3 regions of the Shewanella sp. UCD-FRSSP16_17 genome follow, and region 1 is predicted to be linked to each of the others. Evidence: predicted binding sites of a transcription regulator. Region 1 holds the regulator's gene; each other region holds the start of a gene.
What was found. The regulator NrdR, encoded in region 1, represses ribonucleotide reductase genes. The targets are predictions, from matches to a motif close to AAACACNANATNTNGTGTTT.
Positions count from the first base shown of each region.

Region 2: a site for NrdR is predicted at 4,070-4,089, ahead of nrdA (class 1a ribonucleoside-diphosphate reductase subunit alpha). Genes of this name have one in related genera too.
Region 3: a site for NrdR is predicted at 3,412-3,431, ahead of nrdD (anaerobic ribonucleoside-triphosphate reductase). Genes of this name have one in related genera too.

Region 1 covers NZ_LZFV01000002.1:360,519-366,729, reverse strand. Annotated here, with positions in the region: gene ettA (energy-dependent translational throttle protein EttA) at 310-1,977, opposite strand; gene glyA (serine hydroxymethyltransferase) at 2,166-3,422, shown strand; gene nrdR (transcriptional regulator NrdR) at 3,599-4,048, shown strand; gene ribD (bifunctional diaminohydroxyphosphoribosylaminopyrimidine deaminase/5-amino-6-(5-phosphoribosylamino)uracil reductase RibD) at 4,119-5,258, shown strand; gene A9267_RS06445 (riboflavin synthase) at 5,344-6,000, shown strand; gene ribBA (bifunctional 3,4-dihydroxy-2-butanone-4-phosphate synthase/GTP cyclohydrolase II) at 6,070-6,211, shown strand, end outside.
Region 2 covers NZ_LZFV01000001.1:429,398-435,608, forward strand. Annotated here, with positions in the region: gene yfaE (class I ribonucleotide reductase maintenance protein YfaE) at 62-415, opposite strand; gene nrdB (class Ia ribonucleoside-diphosphate reductase subunit beta) at 390-1,520, opposite strand; gene nrdA (class 1a ribonucleoside-diphosphate reductase subunit alpha) at 1,577-3,865, opposite strand; gene A9267_RS01870 (HAD family hydrolase) at 4,674-5,345, opposite strand; gene ubiG (bifunctional 2-polyprenyl-6-hydroxyphenol methylase/3-demethylubiquinol 3-O-methyltransferase UbiG) at 5,596-6,211, opposite strand, start outside.
Region 3 covers NZ_LZFV01000049.1:56,375-62,585, forward strand. Annotated here, with positions in the region: gene A9267_RS22215 (prepilin-type N-terminal cleavage/methylation domain-containing protein) at 1-532, shown strand, start outside; gene nrdG (anaerobic ribonucleoside-triphosphate reductase-activating protein) at 542-1,024, opposite strand; gene nrdD (anaerobic ribonucleoside-triphosphate reductase) at 1,231-3,351, opposite strand; gene rssA (patatin-like phospholipase RssA) at 3,562-4,533, opposite strand; gene A9267_RS20670 (DEAD/DEAH box helicase) at 4,666-6,051, shown strand; gene A9267_RS20675 (DUF3010 family protein) at 6,131-6,211, shown strand, end outside.

The DNA of each region.
Region 1 (6,211 bases):
TTAGTTATGTTGTTAACGCGAGTGAATGAGCTCAACAGAGTAAGTTAACCATGAGGCATTTAGAAATTTAACAAATTGCAGGTTTTCAGACAGTCGTCATTTTTATGACTGCCTTTATGGGTAAGTGGTTATTTTAGCGATTAATGAAAGTAATGGCGGGTAAACATAAAAAAGTCCTATTTAAAGTGAAAACTCGAATTAACGAATTTCACCATCAATAGGACTTTTATAATGGCAATACAATCAACTGATTAAGGCTATTATTAAGTGATTAATTTTATTCTGAATCAGATAATGATAATCCTGCGACTATTTAGCAATACGCTTGTACTTTAAACGATGTGGCTCAATGGCTTCAGTACCAAGGTGTTCTTTCAACCAGGCCGTGTATTCAGTGTAGTTTCCTTCATAGAAGTTAACTTGGCCTTCATCACGATAATCTAAAATGTGAGTGGCGATTCTGTCTAAGAACCAACGGTCATGAGAAATAACCATGGCACAACCAGGGAACTCTAATAACGCCTCTTCTAGCGCACGCAGTGTTTCAACATCTAAGTCATTGGTTGGTTCATCGAGTAGGAGTACGTTACCACCTGCTTGTAGCAGTTTGGCTAAATGAACACGGTTACGTTCACCACCAGATAAGGTACCAATGATTTTTTGCTGATCGCCACCACGGAAGTTAAAGCGCCCAACGTAAGCACGACTTGGGATCTCTGTGTTGTTGATACGCATGATATCTTGTCCATCTGAGATTTCCTGCCAGACGGTATTCTTGTCGTTCATTGAATCACGGAATTGCTCAACCGAAGCAATTTGTACTGATTCACCCACTTCGATGCTGCCGCTATCAGGTTGTTCAGCGCCTGAAATCATTTTAAATAATGTTGATTTACCCGCACCGTTTGCACCGATAATACCGACAATCGCACCTTTAGGAATTGAGAAACTTAAGTCATCAATCAACACTCGATCGCCATAAGACTTAGTTAAGTTATTAACCTCAATTACTTTGTCACCTAAACGAGGCCCTGGTGGAATGAACAATTCATTAGTTTCGTTACGCTTTTGATAGTCGTTGGTGTTCAATTCTTCAAAGCGAGCCATACGGGCTTTGCCTTTAGATTGACGACCTTTACTGCCTTGGCGTACCCATTCTAATTCTTTTTGAATGGTTTTTTGGCGGGCGCTTTCAGTTGCAGACTCTTGTTGTAGACGTGCATCTTTTTGCTCAAGCCAAGATGAGTAGTTACCTTCCCAAGGAATACCTTCACCACGGTCAAGTTCTAAAATCCAACCCGCAGCATTATCCAAGAAATATCTATCATGGGTAATCGCAACTACGGTGCCAGTATAATCTTGTAAGAAACGTTCAAGCCACGCGACAGATTCAGCATCCAAGTGGTTAGTTGGTTCGTCAAGTAACAACATGTCTGGCTTTTCAAGTAGTAAGCGACAAATTGCGACACGGCGACGTTCACCACCTGATAGCACTTCGATTTTTTCATCCCAATCAGGTAAGCGTAATGCGTTAGCTGCTCGGTCTAAAATTACATCTAGGTTATGAGCATCTTGAGACTGAATAATTGCTTCAAGTTCACCTTGCTCTTTTGCTAATGCATCAAAGTCGGCGTCAGGTTCAGCATAAAGTGCGTAAACTTCATCCAGACGAGTCAGCGCATTCTTAGCCTCACTGACCGCTTCTTCAATTGCTTCACGTACTGTTTGTGATTCATCAAGCTTAGGTTCTTGTGGCAGGTAACCAATTTTTAGGTCCTGCATCGGACGTGCTTCACCTTCGATTTCGGTATCTAAACCTGCCATGATTTTTAGCAAAGTTGATTTACCAGAACCATTTAAACCAAGTACACCAATTTTGGCGCCAGGGAAAAAACTAAGTGAAATATCTTTGAGGATTTGTTTTTTAGGCGGAACAATCTTTCCTACCCGCAGCATACTATAGACAAATTGAGCCATTTTTAAGGTTCTTTAGTGACCAATGATGATGATAATTCTACTTTATTTTTTGTTTAACTCAAATTTTGGATTAATCAAATTAAAGATAATTTCCAATGAAATTCATGTTCTAAATGCTGGGATTGTGACGCAGAGCAGAGTAGAATACCGCGCAACCCTATATATAAGAACTGCTGTTGGAGACACCAATGCTAAAGAAAGCTATGAATATCGCGGATTACGATCCACAACTGTTTCAAGCCATTGAAGATGAGACTCGTCGCCAAGAAGAGCACATTGAATTAATCGCATCAGAAAATTATACCAGCCCACGTGTTCTTGAAGCACAAGGTTCTCAGTTAACCAATAAGTACGCAGAAGGTTACCCTGGTAAGCGTTACTATGGTGGTTGTGAGCATGTTGATATTGCTGAAGAATTAGCTATTTCACGTGCTAAAGAGTTGTTCGGCGCAACTTACGCTAACGTTCAGCCGCATTCTGGTTCTCAGGCAAACTCAGCTGTTTTCATGGCGCTTTTACAAGGTGGTGACACCGTTTTAGGCATGAGCCTGGCACACGGTGGTCACTTGACTCACGGGTCTCATGTGAGCTTTTCAGGCAAATTATACAATGCGGTTCAGTACGGTATCGATGAAACGACTGGCAAAATCGATTATGCAGAAGTTGAGCGTTTAGCTGTTGAACATAAGCCTAAAATGATTATTGCTGGTTTCTCTGCATACTCAGGTATCATCGATTGGGGTAAATTCCGCGAAATCGCTGACAAAGTAGGTGCTTACTTATTTGTTGATATGGCCCACGTTGCAGGTCTTGTTGCTGCTGGTATCTATCCGAACCCGTTACCACATGCACACGTAGTGACAACGACGACACACAAAACACTTGCCGGTCCTCGTGGTGGATTAATTTTATCAGCATCAAACGATGAAGATATCTATAAAAAATTAAACTCAGCAGTATTCCCTGGCGGCCAAGGTGGTCCATTAATGCACGTTATTGCAGCTAAAGCCGTTGCATTTAAAGAAGCATTAGATCCAGAGTTTACGACTTACCAAGAGCAAGTTGTTGCCAACGCTAAAGTGATGGCTAAAACCTTTATCGAACGTGGCTATGATGTGGTATCTGGCGGTACTGATAACCACTTATTCCTGCTTGATTTAATCAGCAAAGATATGACTGGTAAAGATGCTGATGCTGCCTTAGGTAAAGCTAACATCACAGTGAACAAAAACTCGGTGCCAAATGACCCTCGTTCACCGTTTGTGACTTCAGGTTTACGTATTGGTTCTCCTGCAATTACACGTCGTGGTTTTACTGAAACTGAATCAGTTGAATTAACCAACTGGATGTGTGATGTACTTGACGATATTAATAATGAAGCCACGATTGAGCGTGTGAAGAATCAAGTACTTGAATTATGTGCTAAGTTCCCTGTTTACGGTTAATACCTTTCAAGTATTCTGAAACAGGAACGTGATTGAGTAAGACTGGCTTTATTCAATTTATCTTGGGAGGATAATCTTATCGATAAGGTTAACCTTATAAAGTAAATAGGATAAACTTTAATGGCTGTAAGTACCGAGTACTTACAGCCATTTTCTTTTTAATTTCAGGAGCGAATATGCATTGCCCATTTTGTAGCGCGACAGATACTAAAGTGATTGACTCTCGACTTGTGGCTGATGGCCACCAAGTACGTCGTCGCCGGGAATGTACAGAGTGCCATGAACGCTTTACGACCTTTGAAGGTGCTGAGCTTGTGATGCCTAGAGTGATCAAACAAGATGGGACTCGTCAGCCATTTGATGAAGAGAAACTTCGTGGCGGTATGCTTAGAGCAGTTGAAAAACGCCCTGTTTCTATGGATCAAATTGAGCAAGCGTTAACAAAAATAAAATCCACGCTTCGTGCGACAGGCGAACGAGAAATTGACTCTGCTATGATCGGTAACTTAATGATGGAGCAGTTAATGGTGCTTGATAAGGTTGCCTATATTCGCTTTGCTTCTGTTTACCGTGCATTTGAAGATGTGTCTCAATTTGGTGAAGCAATCGCTAAGTTACAAAAGTAGCCGCATTATCATTACTTGCCGCTAGCAAAATATTGCTTTTTATCGTTTTGGTGCAATCAAGAAGGTTTTTATGTCTCAGTGGTCTATCCTTGATATTTCAATGATGAGTCTGGCAATTTCATTAGCAGAAAAAGGACGTTATACAACTCGGCCTAATCCAAACGTAGGCTGTGTGATTGCCGTTGGCGAGCAGATTATTGGTCAAGGTTATCATATTAAAGCGGGTGGCCCGCACGCTGAAATTCACGCTTTAAATGCAGTACAAACCAATCAGCAGCAAGATAAATTAAGCCAAGCCACTGCCTATGTCACCCTTGAGCCTTGCAGTCATTACGGCCGAACTCCTCCTTGTGCATTAGCGTTAATAAATGCGGGGATAAAAAGGGTTGTTATTGCTGAGGTTGATGCCAACCCGCAAGTGGCAGGTAATGGTATTCGAATGCTACAAGAAGCGGGAATTGAGGTTGAAGTCGGATTATTAACCGAGCAAGCCAAACAACTTAATCTTGGGTTTACTAAGCGAATGCTCACAGGCTTGCCACTTGTTACCATTAAGCTTGCTGCCAGTATTGATGGCAAAACGGCATTGTCTAATGGGGTGTCTAAATGGATTACAGGACCTGAAGCCCGAGCGGATGTACAAAAGTTACGTGCTCGACAATGCGCCATTATTACTGGTGTAGAAACGGTACTTGCTGACAACCCATCTATGAATGTCCGTTATGAAGAATTAGGCAGTGTAAAAGAGCATTTAGCAGCAAATGAAATTAAACAACCATTAAGGGTTATTCTAGATAGTAAAGCTAGGCTAACAAATGACTTTGCACTGTTTGAAATAGCGTCTCCTATACTGTTGGTTTCATGTGTGGAATACCCCGCAGAAGTGAGAGAAAGATTTAACAATCATGTTAGTTGTATCACTATTGGTGCAAATGATGATGGACGCGTTGATTTACATGCGTTATTTACTTATTTAGGTAAGCAATGCAATACGGTTCTCGTAGAGGCTGGAGCAACATTAGCGGGTAGCGTCATCAAACAAGGCTTAGGTGATGAATTGTATTTATATCAAGCGATGAAGTTACTGGGTAGCCAAGGTCGTAATTTAGTCCAGCTTGATGATTACCAAGCCATGTCAGATATCCCTAAAATACAACTTAACGATACGCGTCGAGTCGGTGCAGATCTAAGAATGATATTTGCTCTATAAGCAACAAGATTTTTTGCCATTATTTAAACGGTATAGGCAACGAACACTGTTAAATAATATTGAATAAGATAACAAGTGAGTATTTATGTTTACCGGCATTATTGAAGCCCTAGGCACATTAAGAAAAATTGATCGCAAAGGCGATGATATTCGTTTAAATGTAGCTAGTGGTAGTTTGGATTTATCTGATGTCAAACTAGGAGATAGTATTGCAACCAATGGTGTGTGTTTAACGGTTGTACAATGTCTACCTGATGGTTATGTTGCAGATATTTCAGCTGAAACTGTCGCATTAACTGGTTTTGCTGATTATAAAGTCGGACAAAAGGTTAACCTTGAAAAAGCGGTGATGCCAACGACGCGTTTAGGCGGCCATATGGTAAGCGGGCATGTTGATGGTATTGCAAGGGTTGAGCAACGAAATGTGCGCGGAAAAGCCATCGAGTTTTGGTTACTCGCACCTGAAGACTTATCTCGATATATCGCTCATAAAGGCTCAATAACCATTGACGGAGTTAGCTTAACAGTTAACGAAATTGATGGGCATCGTTTTAGGTTAACGATTGTGCCACATACAGCCGAAGAAACGACCTTGTTGGCTTTGCAAGCCGGCAGTAAGGTCAACATCGAAGTGGATTTAATTGCACGTTATTTAGAGCGCTTGATGAACGCTGAAAAAGCCACAAAATCCGAAGGCGGCATCACTATGGAAATGCTAGCCAACGCCGGATTTATGCGATAGAAAATAGAATACCCGAATATATTTAGCCTATGTTGCTGATATAGAAAAACTAAACATAAAGGTCTTAACATGGCACTACACAGTATAGAAGAGATCATCGAAGATATTCGTCAGGGTAAAATGGTTATCTTGATGGACGATGAAGATAGAGAGAATGAAGGCGATCTTATCATGGCGGCCGAAAAGGTGACGCCAGAGGCAATTAACTTTA
Region 2 (6,211 bases), on a different contig from region 1:
ATCGGTAAAAACGAATACTCGCTATTGAAAAGGGAAACGAGCGAGAAGGCTCGTTTCATATTTAATCGATTGTAATCAGTGTTTTGTTATGCTGAACATAAAGGTTACTTGGTTCATCTGTAGTGAGATCGAGATCTAGGTTCGTCTCAGGTACACAGCAACAAGGCAAGCATTCATCAGCTTCTAATTCGACCAAAGGTTCAGAGATATAAGTCACTGAACCTTTATTGATTCGAGTTTTACACGAACCGCAAAAACCATTTCTGCACTCAGAAAAGATATTTACTTTTTTTATCTCGAGTACATCTAGTAAGGTGTGTTGCTGTTGATTAAACAACAACACTGGCTCACCATTTAAACTGACAATAGGTGCTTTTTTGAAGTTGGGCTTATAGGTCAAAGTCAGAAAACTCATCGCTGTCAACGGCCGAATCAATTTGACCAACTAAGTAAGATGAGACTTCAACTTCTTGTGGTGCCACTTGTACAGCATCACTTTCAAGCCAGTTTTTCATCCATGGTAACGGGTTAGTTTGTTCTGCATAGGGTTGAGGCAAGTTAACGGCTTTCATACGTTGGTTAGTAATGTATTCAACGTACTGACATAAAATTTGCTCATTTAAGCCGATCATTGAACCGTCTTTGAATAAGTATTTAGCCCATTCTTTCTCTTGCTCTGCTGCTTTATAAAAAATATCGTAGGCTTGATCGTGACACTCTTTGGCAATTTCACCCATTTCAGGATCATCTTTGCCGCCTTGCATAATATTAAGAATATGCTGAGTGCTATTTAAATGTAAGGCTTCATCACGAGCAATTAAACGAATAATTTTCGCATTGCCTTCCATTAATTTACGTTCAGCGAAAGCAAATGAACATGCAAAACTGACATAAAAACGAATCGCTTCTAATGCATTTACAGACATCATGCATAAATACAGAGACTTTTTAAGGATACGTGGACTAACAGTGATTTCTTTACCGTTAACCAAATGTGTTCCTTCACCATGTAAATTAAGCACTTGAGTCAGTTCAATTAAATCATCGTAGTATTGAGCAATATCACCAGCACGTTTTAAAATTTCTTTATTCACCACTATATCATCGAATACGACAGACGGGTCATTAACAATATTACGAATAATGTGGGTATAAGAACGCGAGTGAATTGTTTCTGAAAAAGACCAAGTTTCAATCCATGTTTCTAATTCAGGTAACGATACTAACGGTAATAACGCCACATTCGGTGAGCGACCTTGAATAGAATCTAATAATGTCTGGTACTTAAGGTTTGAAATGAAAATGTGTTTTTCATGTTCTGGTAAACCTTGGTAATCAATTTTGTCTTTGCTTACGTCTACTTCTTCTGGGCGCCAGAAAAAAGATAATTGCTTTTCAATTAGCTTTTCAAAAACTTCATATTTTTGTTGATCATAACGAGCAACGTTAACTGACTGTCCCATGAACATAGGTTCGTTCATCGGATTATTTGGTGTTTGACAAAAAGTAGAATAAGCCATTTATATATCCTAAAAAAGCGGGGATAAGTCCCCGCATTTAAATGCAAATTGTTGAATTAAATCTTACAAGCGCCGCCTGCACAGCCATCATCTTCTTTCTCAACGACGGTAATGTCGTCAAGGTTGTCGGATGCTCCATCACGGGTGTTGTGATAGTAAAGTGTTTTAACACCAAGTTTATAGGCTGTTAATAGATCTTTCAGCAAGGTTTTCATCGGTACTTTTTGACCGTCAAAACGTGTTGGATCGTAGTTAGTGTTAGCCGAAATTGCTTGGTCGACGAATTTTTGCATGATACCAACGAGCTGTAAATAACCATCATTATTTGGCATATTCCACAGCAATTCATATTGATGTTTTAGCTCATCAAAGTCAGGTACGACTTGCTTTAGTTGCCCATCTTTACTTGCTTTAACGCTGATTAAGCCACGTGGTGGCTCGATGCCATTTGTTGCGTTAGAAATTTGCGAAGACGTTTCTGATGGCATTAATGCTGATAGAGTAGAGTTACGTAAGCCGTGAGCTTTAATGTCACCACGTAATCCTTCCCAATCCATATGTAATGGTTCATCACAGATTTTGTCTAAATCACGCTTATATGTGTCAATTGGTAAAACACCTTCAGCGTAAGTAGTTTCATTAAATAAAGGACATGCACCTTGCTCTTTTGCTAGGTTCATAGAAGCTTTAAGTAAGTAGAACTGAATCGCTTCAAACGTCTTATGGGTCAGGTTATTACCAGAGCCATCAGAATATTTCATGCCATTTTTCGCAAGGTAATTTGCGAAGTTAATAACGCCTATACCTAGTGTTCTACGGTTCATAGAACCCAGTTGAGCAGAGATAATTGGGTAATCTTGATAATCAAGTAAATTATCTAATGCACGAACGGCAAGATCTGCAAGCGGTTCTAATTCTGATAAGTCTTTGATAGCACCCAAGTTAAGCGCTGATAAAGTACATAATGCAATTTCACCATTAGGATCTTCGATGTTACGCATCGGCTTAGTTGGTAAAGCGATTTCTAAACAAAGGTTAGACTGTTTAATTGGTGCGACTTGCGGGTCAAATGGACTATGAGTATTACAGTGATCAACATTTTGAATATAGATTCGGCCAGTTGATGCTCGTTCTTGCATCATTAATGAAAATAATTCAACGGCTTTAATCTCTTTACGACGAATGCTGCTATCCGCTTCGTATTGAAGATATAGGCGCTCAAACTCTACTTGGTCAGCGAAGAATGCATCGTATAAACCAGGAACATCAGATGGGCTAAATAAGCTAATATTTTCAGACTTAATTAAACGTTGGTACATCAATTTGTTTAATTGCACGCCGTAATCTAAATGACGAACACGGTTATCTTCTACACCACGGTTATTTTTAAGCACAAGAAGTGATTCAACCTCTAGGTGCCATAATGGGTAAAATAAAGTCGCTGCGCCGCCACGAACTCCGCCTTGTGAGCAAGACTTTACCGCAGTTTGGAAATATTTATAAAACGGTAAGCAACCAGTGTGGAATGCTTCACCGCCTCGGATTGGGCTACCTAAAGCTCGAATACGGCCTGCGTTAATACCAATACCCGCACGTTGACTTACGTATTTTACAATTGAAGATGCAGTCGCATTGATTGAATCAAGGCTATCGTCACATTCAATTAATACGCACGAACTAAATTGACGAGTAGGGGTGCGCACACCAGCCATGATTGGCGTTGGAAGTGAAATTTTAAATGTCGATACGGCATCGTAGAAACGCTTAATGTAGTCAAGACGTGTTTCTTTTGGATACTTAGCAAATAAGCAAGCAGCTACCAAGATATAGAGAAACTGTGCACTTTCGTAAATTTCATTAGTCACACGGTTTTGAACTAGGTATTTCCCTTCGAGTTGCTTAACAGCAGCATATGAGAAGTCCATGTCACGCCAGTGGTCGATGTAGCTATCTAAGATAGTTAACTCTTCTGCTGTGTAGTCTTCGATAATGTGCTTGTCGTACTTACCCAACTCAACTAAACGATTGACTTGATCAATTAATTTTGGAGGCTCGAATTGACCGAAGGCTTTTTTACGCAGATGAAAAACAGCTAAACGCGCAGCAAGAAATTGGTAATCTGGTGACTCTGGAGAGATTAAGTCAGCTGCTGCTTTGATGATTGTTTCGTGAATAGCCTCTGTAGGAATGCCTTCAAAAAACTGTAAGTGAGAACGTAATTCTACTTCTGAAACTGATACGTTGTTTAAGCCTTTGGCTGCCCACTCGATTACGCGATGGATCTTATCTAAATCGATTGTTTCGCGTTCGCCACTGCGTTTAGTGACTGTCATATTGCTGTTCATTAAAAAGAGGCCTTGATTCGATATTTATTGGTGTAATTTATTCATTGGATCTTTTTTTATCGACTACGTTACGATCGCCAATAAATCACAATACGTCCCTTGTAAGTTGATCATCCAAATTCAATTAACAAACTAATATTGATAAAAATACTAGTGTTACAGCGAGATACTGCGCTTTTATCGCTAGTGCCTCGTATTGATGTCACACACAAGATATGGTGTTTTATAAAAACTAACATACAAGATAGTGAGGTTGGTCACCATTTGCAAGTAGGATTTTAATTAATAAGTTGTGGATATCTTATGGATAGTCATTCAAGTTAGTAAAAGCTAACCTGCTAACGCAAAATAGCCTTTGAATTTCTCGTGACGTTGTTTTTTTAGACAGTTAACGTGATTAGATTGATCGCTAAAATATTCAGCGATCGATTGTTTTTATATAAAAATAGTTTGATTTTTTTTGTGATGTTTGAGTGTGAAATGAAACAATGAGTTTTCATTTGGCTTTATGAGTCAAAGTACAGTGTTACTGATGAGTTTATTGCACTAAATTGACTACTGTTATCCTTAGAACAGTGAGATAAAAAGTGAAGTGACAGCAATGGCGTTAGTGCAGAAAAGTCGTTAGTAAAGAAACTCTATAGTGAGAGCATTAAAGGCTTGCTGATATCTATCGAAAGTGAGTCATTGAAATGATACTTCAATTATGAAATTTGAAGCAGCAATTTACTAATCACTTTTGCATCATTACCTTAAGATTTACATATCAGCATTGAATTTATGAAGAGTACTATTTTAGTTGCTCTTATTATTCAAAAAAATGGTGTAAATCGTTAACTGTGTTAAATACAATTTTACTTGGCCATAAGTCTGGCTGGTCATCGTCCGAAAGGTATCCCCACATGGCAGTGCCGCCAATCATGCCGGCATTATTGGCGGCGACTAGATCGCGCTCAGCATCACCTAGGTACAATATATTTGCAGGCGCACAGTTAATTTGCTGAGCTGCTAATAACATGGGGGCAGTGTGAGGTTTAGGGTGAAGGGTAGAGTCGCCACTAACGATACTCGTTAAACGTTCAGTTAGCCCTAAAGCATCAATTAACGGACGAGTAAACTTTGCTTGTTTATTTGTAACCACCCCAAACGGTATTGCTTTTGTTTCAAGTAAAGTGAGAAATGAGGCTAAACCTTCAAATAAAGAGGCTTTTTGACCATTCACTTTTTTATAGTGTTCAAGCAGACTCTGTTGAATGCTTACTTGCTCTGATTCATTTAACTCTGGTACAGCAGCATTTACTAAGGCCAAACTTCCGTGTGAAGCTGAATAGCGTAGTGCTTCGACGGACTTAGGGGCGATTTCGCGCTCTTGCAAAGCTAAATTTAATGCATATACCAGATCGGGTGCGGTATCAGCCAAGGTTCCATCCAAATCAAATAATACTGCTTTGATCTGATCCGTCGCACTAATTTGATTCATTGTACTACCTTAGGTTTTAATTCGTTTATCAATAATGGAAAGAGTAACGCACGTTATATTGGGTTAAGTAATCAAACGAATAAATAGGTTAACTAAGCAAACTAAGTAAACAGACTAATAATGACATTACATAAAAGTGTAGAACATCAACTAGCCTGGTTTTGAATACTGCTAATAGGCAATAAGTGGTCATGTCCTTTAATCATTAACCATTAACTATGAATCAATGACATGACCTGAATTCTGCGTTTTATTCAGCTTTTTGAGTCGCTATCATATAGTTTACGTCAAGTTTATTTGTATATTTATACACACCTGTTAACGGGTTATGAGTGATGCCTAAGGCGTCTCTACAGATTAAATCAGTTTGATCGACCAAATTGATTAATTCTGACGGCTTAATAAACTTACTGTGATCATGGGTACCAACAGGCAGCATCTTTAATACATATTCTGCGCCTACTATCGCTTGTATGTAAGACATCATATTTCTATTAATGGTAGAAAAGAAAACAAAGCCATCTGGCTTTACCATATCGCAGCATGCACGAATCACTGATAATGGATCCGGTACGTGCTCAAGCATTTCCATACACGTTACGACGTCATATTTTTCGCTATTGTTAGCAGCGTGTTCTTCTGCAGTCATAGTGTCATAGTGAATATCGATACCAGTTTCGAGCGCATGAAGCTTGGCCACTTCAATTTGCGCATCACCCATATCAAGACCGGTAACTTTAGCGCCAACTTTTGCCATGCTCTCAGATAAAATACCGCCGCCACAACCGATATCAATAACGTGTTTATCAAACAAACCGCCGCAAGTTTGATCGATATAATTTAACCTTAAAGGATTAAGTTGGTGT
Region 3 (6,211 bases), on a different contig from region 1:
CATCATTATATTGGGGATCATTGCTGTTATTGCTGCACCGAGGTTTTTATCCGTTGCTGATGAAGCTCACGCATCAGGAATACAAGGTGTATCTGGCGCTTTTGAAGGCTTTGATGAATTAGTTTTTGCCAAGTCTGCCATATTAGGAATCGAGAAAAATGATCGAAATAGTAATTCAAGCTCTACTGACAGCCAAGGTGGATTTTATTTAGAAACAGGTGAATTTGTCCAAACCATATTTGGCCACCCTTGGTTATATAATCAAGATGCATTGACGTATTTACTTGATGCGAGCTTACAAGATGAAGGCCAGAATCAACCTGATAAAGAATGTGTTACCAATAGTGATTTTTGCTTCATGCTATTTGAAGGCTCCAGTGGCCCCACTAGCATTGGAGTTGCCTATATCCCCGGTAACTCTGTCGCAGTTTATTACCCTTCTTACAGCGTAAGTGACCAATGCTTTGCTTACTATGTATTTGACAGAACAGACAATAATGTCATTATCGGTGAAACGATTACCGGTTGTTAAATATGCCGACTAACTTAGCACAATCAACTGACTCAAATCGTGAACCACTTGATTAGCGCTACCTTTCCATTTAAGGCTTGGGTCGGCAAGATCTTGCTCAAATTTGCCATCAATTAACACATCGACGTAAGCTAATACTTGTTGCTGCTTTAAAGACATTTCCGCTAATTGGTAGCCACTCCACAACCAGATATCTTTATCTGGGCACTCACGCTTCACTCTTTTTACTAGCGCTAACATGGCAGGCAAATTATCCGCAAATAAAGGATCACCACCAGATAAAGACAAACCACGACGTTTAATCCGTGTATCTTGTAAATCTGCAATCACTTGATCTTCCATCGCGTGAGTAAATTCATTACCTGAGCGTGGATCCCAAGTTGATTGGTTATAACAGCCACGACATTGGTGCTCACATCCAGCTACGAATAAGGTACAACGTGTACCAGGTCCATTTACCACATCGACTGGGTAATACTGATGAAAATTCATAACTTTAACCCTTTAAAAAGCTAATGCACTGTAGTCAACTGTCTTAAAATATGCTGTTTAATACCATATCTAGCACTTAGTGACTTATTCCTAGCCGTCCTATTTCAACTCGCCTTATTTGATCTCGCCCTTTTAAGACTTTAGCCACTCAAAAGATAAGGCGCTATTCAGCGCCTTATTGTTTTTGATATGACATAGAACGAGTACTAGATATGTTTAACGCGGCGTTTTACTTCTTCTTGCTTACCATGGTTAAACGGTCTGGCATCTGGGCTACCTAAGTAACCACATACTCGACGAGTTACTGACACTCTACTTGGCTCATGGTTGCCACATTTAGGACAGACAAAGCCTTTACTTGTACAGTTAAACTCACCAACAAAGCCGCAATCATAACATTCATCAATAGGTGTATTGGTACCGTAGTATGGCACTCGGCTATAGCTGTAATCCCAAACGTTTTCTAATGCTTCAACGTTATGTTGCATATTAGGGAACTCGCCATAACAAATAAATCCACCGTTTGTTAGCTCAGGATATGGCAATTCAAAGTCAATTTTATCGTATGGGTTTACTTTCTTTTCCACATCTAAATGGAAACTATTGGTGTAGTAGCCTTTATCAGTCACACCTTCAACCACACCAAACTGTTTAGCATCCAACTGGCAAAAACGGCTGCATAGGTTTTCGCTTGGCGTGCTATATAAACTAAAGCCATAACCTGTTTCAGCCTTCCACGACTCCGTGGCACGCTTCATGACATTAATAATTTCAACGGCTTTAGTACGTAGTAGCTCACTATCAAATACATGCTCTTCTGTGCCGTAAAGAGCATTAATTGTCTCATGAAGTCCGATATAACCTAATGAAATAGACGCACGACCATTTTTGAAGATTTCCGAAATATCATCATCAGCTTTTAAACGAACACCACATGCGCCTTCCATATATAAGATTGGCGCTACGCGGGCTTTAACACCGACAAGACGAGCAATACGAGTATCTAACGCTTTACGCGCTAAAGTCATTCTCTCATCAAGTAATGCAAAGAAGGCTTTTTCATCGCCTTTAGCTTCGATTGCGATTCTAGGTAAGTTAAGGCTAACCACACCTAAATTATTACGGCCTTCATGAATTAACTCGCCATTCTCTTCATATGTACCTAAGAAAGAGCGACAGCCCATTGGCGTTTTAAACGAACCAGTAACACGTTCAACTTGCTCGTAATTTAAAATATCAGGGTACATGCGCATCGTGGCACATTCTAAAGCCAACTTTTTAATATCGTAATTACTGTCAGCCGCTTTATGGTTAACGCCATCACGAATAGCAAATACAAGTTTTGGGAACACCGCGGTTTTACGGTTTTTACCAAGGCCTGCCATACGTACTGTTAGTATCGACTTTTGAATTAAGCGTGACTCCCAGCTGGTACCTAGACCAAAACCAAACGTCACAAACGGAGTCTGACCATTAGCAGTGTGCAGAGTGTTCACTTCATATTCTAAAGACTGGAATGCGTCATGACATTCTTTTTCAGTTTGCGCCATAGCAAATGCTTCCACATCGCTCACGCCCCACTCTTTACCAATCACCAGTTGTTTCTGGTAACTCTTTTGCACAAATTCCGCTAACACTTCATCGATACGGTTAATCGTTGTGCCGCCATAAATATGGCTAGCAACTTGGGCAATAATCTGCGCAGTGACCGCTGTGGCAGTTGAAATTGATTTTGGTGTATCAATTTCGGCATTACCCATTTTAAAGCCATGGGTCATCATGCCTGCTAAATCAATTAACATGCAGTTAAACATCGGGAAGAAAGGCGCATAATCTAAATCATGATAATGCAGTTGACCCGATTCATGAGCAGCTACAATGTCTTTTGGTAACAAGTGTGATTTAGCATAATGCTTGGCTACAATACCCGCGAGTAAGTCGCGTTGTGTAGGAATAACTTTAGCGTCTTTATTGGCATTTTCGTTCAAAATTGAGCTATCACTTTGCTCAACTAACCCACGAATTTCACAGTTAAGTTTACTTTTTGCTTCACGGCAAATATCACGATCGTGACGGTATTCAATATAATGACGTGCAACCTCTTTATGAGGCCCTTCCATTAATAGATTTTCCACTAAATCTTGTAAATGGTGAATTTGTACTTCTTCTTCATTCGCGACTTGATTTCGGATTACACCCGCAATGGTAGCAGCGTAATCAACATCAGCATGACCTGTAGCCGTCGCCATAGCAGCAACGATGGCATCCCTAATTCTAGACTCATCAAATACAGTCCGACAACCGTCCCTTTTAATTACTACAGGCATTACTTTTACTCCATTTATGCACAGGATATAAACACTATATATCCACAACAAAAAACCAATAAACACTAGATATGGTGTATTAAGCTATAACGAAGACTAGAAATCTATGATCTGGATCATAGTTTGATGAGGAGAAGTGAAATGAAAAATATTACTGCCAAGCTCTGCACTATTTGGCAAAACAGAGCTTGACCGAGTAATTGAAAAACGTTATCGCCCTAAAGCAGAGTTGATTAAATGAGCAGTTTGACGCACAGACTGCCTGCCAGCTTCAATGGCTTCTGCCGCACGATGAAACTCCATGGTGCCTATATCAGCAAGCTGAGGAACTAAGCAAACATCAGGTGGATCGCCCATCAGTCTGGCACGTTTATGGCGCTGCTCTAGAATATCCATTGACTGAGACATCACTGCAATCATGCCTGGATGGGATTTAGTCGACATCGAAAACTTCTCTGAAAAGCTAGCAATGTACTCTTTACCTTTACCCAGAATATCCATAAAAGCAGAGTCTGGCTCTTTGGCTTCTTGTTGTTGTTTTTCTAACGCTGTAGGAGCACGGCTTTTCATCTGTTGTGGCAACATATGCATACTGTTACGGCGATGGCCGTTTAAATCAACAGCAATGACCACATCAACTCCCATCGCACGACACATTGATACTGGAACAGGATTCACCACAGCGCCGTCGACTAGCCATCTGTCTTCTAGTTGAACAGGTGGTAAAAACCCTGGCATTGAACATGATGCTCTAACAGCGTGTCGTAAATCCCCTTCTTTAAACCAAATTTCTTGTCCGGAGTATAAATCAGTTGCCACCGCTGAGAATGGTTTTTTCAGTTGTTCAATTTTTAGCTCACCAATTCGGCCAGCCAGCACATCAAAAACTTTTTCACCGCTTATCAGCCCGCCTTTACGCCAGCTTAAATCCATCAGACCTAAAACATCCCAACTGGAAAAACCACGCACCCACGCTTCTAGCTCATCAAGATGATCATTGGCATACGCTGCACCTACCAATGCACCAACTGAACATCCTGCAATTTTATCTGGATGTATTCCCATTTCAGCCAGTTCTTTCAACACACCGATATGGGCCCAACCTTTAGCTGCGCCACTACCCAGTGCCACACCGACTCTTAATGGTTTATTCACCGCAGGCTCATTTTCATGCTCCGACATCTTTTACATCCCTTGTCGCTTAATTTGACTCAATTAATCTTATAAACTCAGCATAACTGAGCCTTTAGCTGTTGGCTATCGCCTAGCATACACGTTATAATATCTGGCTATCATTTTTTAGGGGATTTACCTTTGTTATTTACCGATTTTTCTTTAGACAAACGCTTACTTGAAAGTCTAAAGCATATGGGCATTTCTGAGCCAACCGAAATTCAACAGCAAGCCCTGCCAATTGCCTTAGCAGGTAAAGATTTAATGGCATCTTCAAAAACCGGTTCAGGTAAAACCTTGGCGTTTTTGTTACCCGCACTTCAGCGTGTTATTTCAACAAAAGCGCTTTCTAAAAAAGACCCTCGTGTGTTGATATTACTACCGACAAGGGAATTGGCTCAGCAAGTATACGGTCAATTACGTTTATTAGTGGCAAATACCCAGTATAAAGCGGTCAGTATTTTAGGAGGGGAAAACTTTAATGATCAAGCTAAATCCTTATCTCGTGACCCTCACTTTATTGTGGCTACACCCGGACGTATCGCTGATCACTTAGAGCAGCGTCATCTTTACTTAAATGGCTTAGAGCTCCTTATTCTTGATGAAGCCGACCGAATGCTTGATTTAGGTTTTGCGCCGCAATTAAAAGCCATTAACGAAGCTGCTGATCACAAACGTCGACAAACATTAATGTTTTCAGCCACGTTAGATCATGACCATATTAATGATATTGCTGCCACATTACTTAAAACGCCGAGCCATGTCGCCATTGGGGCATCTCATAACGAGCATAAAGACATTCAGCAACGTGTGTATTTAGTTGACCACTTAGATCACAAGCAAGCCCTATTGCAGCACATTCTCAAAACCGAGCAGCATAAACAGGTCATCATATTTACAGCGACGCGTGCTGATACCGACCGATTAGCTAAATTACTTGCTGAGCAAGGATTAGAAACTGCCGCATTAAGTGGTGACTTAAACCAATCAGCTCGTAATCAGATCATGGACAAATTTAGCCGTGGTCAGCAGAAAATATTAGTTACAACGGATGTCGCCTCTCGTGGCCTAGATTTATTAAACGTGTCATTAGTGATTAACTTTGACATGCCTAAATTTGCCGAAGAATACGTCCATCGCATTGGCCGTACAGGTCGAGCAGGCGCAAAAGGTGATGCGATTTCTTTAGTCGGTCCTAAAGACTGGGACAGCTTTAAGAAAATCCAAGTATTTTTACGCAAGAATTTCGACTTTTCGACCATAGAAGGTCTTGAAGGAAAATTTAAAGGGTTAAAAGATAAGCCCAAAACGGGTAACAAAAATACCAAGGCCAATGACCCTAAAGCTGCCAATAAAAAGCGTAACACGGCTAAAAAGCCTAAAATTGCACCTAAACGCGATAAACGCTTTATTACTGGCGTCGATATTGGTGATGCGCCAATGCGTCGTAAAGCCAAGCCAGCCAAAATTGTTGAAAACGACAACAGCATTGTTGAAGACAATGAACACGAGCTTGGCGAAGAGTAAACCTCATTAAAACATCATGCTGTTTTAACAGTAAATCGGCATGATAAAGATTTAAACCAGATTAACAGTAAGGTGAAACATGAAAATTTGTGGTGTGGAATTAAAAGGTGGCGAAGCCATCATTAGTTTATTAACTTACGAAGTGGAAACATTCAACGTA